Regions from separate parts of the Affinirhizobium rhizoryzae genome, predicted to be linked through region 2. Evidence: predicted binding sites of a transcription regulator. Region 2 holds the regulator's gene; the other holds the start of a gene.

Region 1 (3,410 bases), 130 kb from region 2:
ATGAGGCTGGACCGAAGCTTCTTGCCGCTCTGGAGGCAGGAAAATCTGTGGCGCTGGTGTCAGATGCCGGCACTCCGCTGGTTTCCGATCCGGGTTATCGCCTGGGCCAATTGGCGATCGAAGCGGGTTATCGGGTCATACCGATTCCAGGCCCCTCGGCACCGCTGGCCGCCCTTGTGGGGTCGGGCCTGCCATCGGATGCATTTCTGTTCGCAGGCTTCTTGCCGGTGAAGGAAAAAGGCAGGCGGGATCGCCTGGCAGAGCTTTCCAAGATCCCGGCAACCCTGATCTTCTTTGAATCGCCCCACCGGATTTCAGATACGCTCACCATTGCAGCGGATGTTCTTGGCCCGTCACGTGCAGCTTGCGTGTGCCGTGAACTGACCAAGACCTTCGAGGAGTTCCGCCGCGGCACGCTGGGCGATCTGTCAGAGCAGTACAAGGACGCAACGGTCAAGGGCGAGATCGTTTTCGTCGTCGGTCCGCCAGACTATGACGATATTCCCGCCGCCGTTGACGTGGATATCATGCTGAGGGAACTCTCTGCCAGCATGCCCGCCACCAAGGCCGCTGCGGAGGCGGCCCGCCTTACCGGTCTGTCGCGCAAAGATCTTTATCAGCGCCTGATTGAGTTGAAAGATGCCGAAGACAGTCATTAATGACGGCAAGCGGCGCAGAACTGCCGAACGCCGTGGACGGCTCTCCGAATACTGGGCCGCGTTATATCTGATGGCCAAAGGTTACCGCATCGTCGCTCTTCGTTATAGAACACCGCTGGGAGAGATCGATCTCATCGCGCGCAAAGGCAATCTGGCCGTCTTCGCCGAGGTCAAGGCGCGCAAGTCGGAACACTCAGCCGTCGAGGCGGTGAGCTTCTACAGTCAGAGCCGCATTCGCGCAGCAAGCGACCTTTGGCTTGCAAAGCAAAGGAAGGCATCCGTCTTGTCGTTGAGATATGACATCGTAGCGGTAAGGCCTTGGCGTCTACCGAAACATTTCGTCGATGCGTTCTGAGTGTTTTTGCATGCCTGTGCAAATTCGATGATGTTGTAACAGTTATGTCATATATATTTCAAGGACCTGTCACGGAAGGTCGCTAATCACCCCCTCATCCTAAACTGAAGGAAAGAGGGACGATCCCCATGTTCAAGAAGCTTGGCCTTGCAGCGGCAGCGTTTGCTCTGTCTGCCTCCACATCGCTTGCGGCAACTGAAGTTACCTGGTGGCACGCCATGGGCGGCGAGCTTGGTAAGAAGCTCGAAGAGATCGCCACGAAGTTCAATGAAAGCCAGAGCGAATACAAGGTCGTTCCCGTTTACAAGGGCTCTTACCCAGAAACCCTGACGGCTGCCATTGCAGCGTTTCGCGCCAATCAGCAGCCTGCTATCGTTCAGGTTTTCGAAGTCGGAACCGGCACGATGATGGCGGCCAAAGGTGCCGTTTACCCCGTTTACAAGCTGATGAAGGACGAGGGCGAAAGCTTCGAGCCGAAGTCGTTCCTCGGTCCGGTTGTCGGCTATTACTCCGACACGCAGGGCAATATCCTGTCGCTGCCGTTCAACTCGTCAACGCCGATCCTCTATTACAACAAGGACGTCTTCAAGAAGGCTGGCCTTGATCCGGAAGTTGCTCCGAAGACCTGGAAGGAAGTCGAGGAGTTTTCAAAGAAGATCGTAACATCGGGCGCGGCCAAGTGCGGCTTCACGTCTGCCTGGATCACCTGGGTACAGACAGAAAACCTTTCCGCCATTCATGACCAGCCGTTCGGCACGCTGGAAAACGGCTTTGGTGGTCTCAAGACCCAGTTCTCCTTCAATGGACCGGTTCAGCAGAAGCATTGGGCAAACTTGAAGAAGTGGCAGGATGAAGGCCTCTTCAAGTATGGCGGCCCCGTCGGTGGCGACAACGCAGCAACGATGTTCTACGCGCAGGAATGCGCCATGACGATGAACTCGTCTGCAGGCCGCGCCGGCGTCATCAACAATGCCAAGGATTTCAAGCCGGGCTTCGCGCCGCTTCCCTACTATGACGACGTGACCAAGGAGCCCAAGAACTCCATCATCGGCGGTGCAACGCTGTGGGTTCTTAACGGCAAGGACAAGGCGACCTACAAGGGTGTAGCCAAGTTCTTCAGCTATCTTTCCAAGCCTGAAGTCCAGGCCGACTGGCACCAGTACACCGGCTATCTGCCGATCACCAACGCCTCCTACGATCTCGGCAAGAGCCAGGGTTATTACGACAAGAACCCAGGCTCTGACGTTGCCATCAAGCAGATCATGCGCGGGACGCCAACCGCCAATTCCAAGGGCGTCCGCTTCGGCAACTTCACTCAGGTCCGCACGATTGTGGATGAAGAATTCCAGGCTCTGCTGGCTGGCAAGAAGGACGCCAAGCAGGCTCTGGATAGCGCGGTAACCCGTGGCAACCAGCTTCTGCGCGAGTTCGAAAGCGCCAACACCAACTGATCCTGTCGATCATCGGAAGGGGGCCAGGCATCCTGCCCGGCTCCCTTTCGTCCGTTTTTGCGCATCCGGTGCGATTGACCGGTGGCGACAGAGCCGAAAGAGCGGCCATGGATACCAAACGTACGACCTTCCACGCGAAGTTTCTTCCTTACATGCTGCTCCTGCCGCAGCTCGTCATCACACTCGTATTTTTCATCTGGCCTGCCGGACAGGCCGTGAAATCCTCCTTCGAGCGCGAAGACCCCTTTGGTCTTGCCACGACCTTCGTGGGCCTTGCCCATTACCGGAAGCTGCTCAGTGACCCGACCTATCTGGACGCGATGGCGCGGACGGCCGTTTTTGCCGTTTCGGTCACAGCGCTTTCCATGCTGCTGGGCCTCGCCTTTGCTGCAGCCGTGGATCGACTTGCGCGCAGTGCAAAATTCTACACGACGCTTCTCGTCTGGCCTTATGCGGTAGCGCCGGTCGTCGCGGGCGTTTTATGGTGGTTTCTCTTCAATACCTCGACGGGGCTCATGCCCTTTGTGCTGGAACGCTTCGGCATTCGCTGGGATCATGATCTCAATGGCACGCATGCGATGATCCTGATCATTGTTGCGGCTGCCTGGAAACAGATCTCCTACAATTTCCTGTTTTTCCTGGCCGGTTTGCAATCCGTGCCGCAGGCGTTGATGGAAGCTGCCGCAATCGATGGCTCCGGCCCCGTGAAACGCTTTTTCACCATTTCGCTGCCGCTTCTCTCGCCCACCACCTTCTTCCTGTTCATCATCAACGTGAACTACACGATGTTCGACACCTTCCCGATTGTTGATGCAACGACGGTTGGCGGGCCGGCACAGGCAACGACCACGCTCGTCTACAAGGTCTATCAGGATGGCTATCTCGGCTTGAACCTCGGCTCCTCCTCGGCGCAATCGGTCCTTCTGATGCTCATCGTCATGGTGC
Region 2 (3,410 bases):
TCTTGCGGCGCCGGTTCGAGCGGCGCTGGTAGCCAAGGAGACGGTTCTATGAACATGATGACCGAAGCAGCAGTTGAAAAGGCGCTGGATCAGAGAATGAATGACCTTTCCTACAAGATGATCGGCAAGGACGTCTCCGTCTATTACGGGGAGAAGCGTGCCTTGTTCGACGTGAACCTGAATGTGCGGCAGAACACGGTAACGGCGCTGATCGGACCGTCGGGATGTGGCAAGTCGACTTTCCTGCGGACACTGAACCGCATGAATGACACGATCGACAACTGCCGGGTGACGGGCCGGATTACGCTGGATGGCGATGACATCTATGACCCCGCCATCGATGTCGTGGAATTGCGCGCACGCGTCGGCATGGTCTTCCAGAAGCCGAACCCGTTCCCGAAGTCGATCTACGAGAACATTTCCTACGGCCCACGGATCCACGGCCTTGCCCGCTCGAAAGCCGATATGGACCAGATCGTTGAGGCGAGCCTCCAGCGCGCCGGCTTGTGGAACGAAGTGAAGGATCGCCTGCAGGAGTCCGGAACCGGTCTTTCCGGCGGCCAGCAGCAGCGCCTCTGCATTGCCCGTGCCATCGCCGTATCGCCTGAAGTGATCCTGATGGACGAGCCATGCTCGGCACTCGATCCGATTGCCACGGCCAAGGTGGAAGAACTGATCCATGAGTTGCGCAGCAATTATACGATCGTCATCGTGACGCATTCGATGCAGCAGGCGGCGCGCGTATCACAGCGTACCGCCATGTTCCACCTGGGTCAGTTGGTGGAAGAAAACGATACCGACAAGATGTTCACCAACCCGGATGACCAGCGCACGCAGGACTACATCATGGGCCGCTTCGGCTGAGCCCGACTGATCCTGACCGTCCCTGACACTCCAGATCCGAGGAAAACTCCATGTCATCGCATATCATGTCAGCCTTTGATGAAGAGCTGAAGTATCTCAATCGACGCATTTCGGAAATGGGCGGGTTGGCCGAACAAATGTGCGCCGATGCCGTGCACGCCTTGGTGAACGGCGATAGCGCTCTCGCTCAGAAGGTCATTTCCGACGACGTCATCCTGGACAATGCCGAGCGCGAAATTCAGGAAAAGGCCATCGTTACGATTGCCAAGCGCCAGCCGATGGCGGCGGACCTGCGTGAAATCATCGGTACGCTTCGGATCGCGGCTGATCTTGAGCGCGTCGGCGACCTTGGCAAGAACAACGCCAAGCGTGTGATTGCCGTTCAGGGCACCGGCGTTCCACGCAAGCTGGCGCGTGGGCTGGAGCATCTTTCCGAACTGGCGCTGGTTCAGCTCAAGGAAGTTCTGGACGTGTTTGCCAACCGTTCCGCCCAAAAGGCTGAAGCGATCCGTCAGCGCGACGAAGAGATCGATGCCATGTACACCTCGCTGTTTCGCGAGCTTCTGACCTACATGATGGAAGATCCCCGCAACATCACAACCTGCACGCATCTTCTGTTCTGCGCGAAGAACATTGAGCGCATTGGCGACCATGCGACCAACATCGCCGAGACAATCTATTACATCGCGACCGGTGCACAGCCACAGGGAGAACGTCCCAAGGACGATAGCTCCAACACATTGGGCGCTGTCGTCGAGTAAGCCGGAACGGAGTGATTGCCATGCAGCCGAAAGTTGCGGTTGTCGAAGATGAGGAGGCGCTCAGCGTTCTCCTGCGCTACAATCTTGAGTCTGAGGGCTACGAAGTCGAAACCATTCTGCGGGGTGACGAAGCCGAAATCCGGTTACAGGAACGTGTTCCGGACCTTTTGATCTTGGATTGGATGCTTCCTGGCGTATCCGGTATCGAACTCTGCCGCCGGCTGCGCATGCGGGCGGAAACCGAACGCCTGCCGATCATCATGCTGACGGCGCGGGGCGAGGAAAACGAGCGCGTTCGTGGCCTCGCAACCGGCGCCGATGATTACGTCGTGAAGCCCTTTTCGACGCCGGAACTCATGGCCCGCGTCAAAGCCATGCTGCGCCGCGCAAAGCCTGAAGTCTTGTCCAGCGTCCTGAAGTGCGGTGATATCGAACTGGATCGGGAAACGCATCGCGTTCACCGCAAGAGCCGAGAAGTGCGGTTGGGTCCGACGGAGTTTCGCCTGCTGGAGTTCCTGATGGCCTCGCCGGGACGTGTGTTTTCACGATCGCAGTTGCTCGACGGCGTCTGGGGTCACGATATCTACGTGGATGAGCGAACAGTGGATGTGCATGTCGGGCGCCTGCGCAAGGCCCTGAATTTCTCGAACATGCAGGATGTCATCCGCACGGTTCGCGGTGCCGGCTACTCTATGGAATCCTGAGAGGCTCTCCAGGATCGAGACGAACAGGCCCGGCGAAGGCCGGGTTTTTTGTTGCCCAAGGACAAGGTACAAAAAAACGGGCGCGCGGCCCGTTTTTCGAAAACCTGGATGTGTCTAACGATCAGCCGCGGGAAACGGCATTTGCCGCTCTCCGGCGCTCCGTCACAGGCTGGTAGGCCATGCGGGCGTGGTACTTGCAGTAGGGCGAGCCATCACAGGCTTCTGCGCCGCAGAAGTGAAAGTCTTCCTTCAAAGGATCGCCTACCGGCCACTTGCAGGTGCGCTCCGTCAACTCGGTCAGGACCAGGCGACGCGCCTCGGGCATTGCACGATCATTGACCGGCACCAGTTCCGTCGGCTCAAGGACAGTAATGTCCATGTTGTCTGTCGAGGAAATGATATTGGCCGGACGAGGAACCGAACGGTTTGCCGGCGCAGGCGCGGACGTTGGCCTTGCAGCGAAAGTTGCTGGCCGTGCCGCGGGCGGTGCCGCAGGACGCTTTGGAGCGCGGGTCGGGGTGGCCGGACCGCCTGCCTTCACGCGACCAGGGAGGTTGAGACGGTGCACCTTGCCAATCACGGCATTGCGGCTGACGCCACCCAGCTGTGCGGCAATCTGGCTCGCGCTCAGGCCTTCGGCCCATAGCCGTTTCAACTTCTCGACGCGTTCGTCTGTCCAGTTCATGCAGTCTCTCCGCCTTGAGCACGCATTAGAAGACAGAATCTCTCACCGTTACGGCGAAAGTAATTCGCCGCGCATACTATATCTATACTTTTGGTGACTAGTTCCGCCGCATGCAGTCTAGTAATTGATGATTAACCTAATGGGCGCCGGACTCGCTGACAAGAGTCGGCGGAATCGCTGCGAATCGATTTCCGGGTTTTCCCCAACTTGCTTGAAAGGCGAGTCATTTTTGCCACAGAGAGTTGAGTGGCAGTCAAGCCGCCTTTGTCGCCGTTTTCCGCTGTGAATCAACGCTTTTGTTGACAGGGAGTAGCTAAATGCGGATAGTGCCGACGCCGTCCTTTGGGGCGGCATTTTGATTTCTGGTGGCGCATGCCACCGCCGGTTGGATTTTTT

Evidence for each region. The regulator PhoB, encoded in region 2, activates phosphate uptake and scavenging genes when phosphate is short. The targets are predictions, from matches to a motif close to TGTCATNNANCTGTCAT.
Region 1: the regulator PhoB is predicted to act here: its motif matches at 1,060-1,076, upstream of ugpB (sn-glycerol-3-phosphate ABC transporter substrate-binding protein UgpB).

The regions. Positions count from the first base shown of each region.
Region 1 is NZ_CP049250.1:666,031-669,440, reverse strand. It holds gene rsmI (16S rRNA (cytidine(1402)-2'-O)-methyltransferase) at 1-659, shown strand, start outside; gene G6N80_RS09400 (YraN family protein) at 640-1,014, shown strand; gene ugpB (sn-glycerol-3-phosphate ABC transporter substrate-binding protein UgpB) at 1,143-2,465, shown strand; gene ugpA (sn-glycerol-3-phosphate ABC transporter permease UgpA) at 2,573-3,410, shown strand, end outside.
Region 2 is NZ_CP049250.1:535,177-538,586, reverse strand. It holds gene pstA (phosphate ABC transporter permease PstA) at 1-32, shown strand, start outside; gene pstB (phosphate ABC transporter ATP-binding protein PstB) at 49-864, shown strand; gene phoU (phosphate signaling complex protein PhoU) at 915-1,625, shown strand; gene phoB (phosphate regulon transcriptional regulator PhoB) at 1,646-2,329, shown strand; gene G6N80_RS08750 (GcrA family cell cycle regulator) at 2,451-3,014, opposite strand.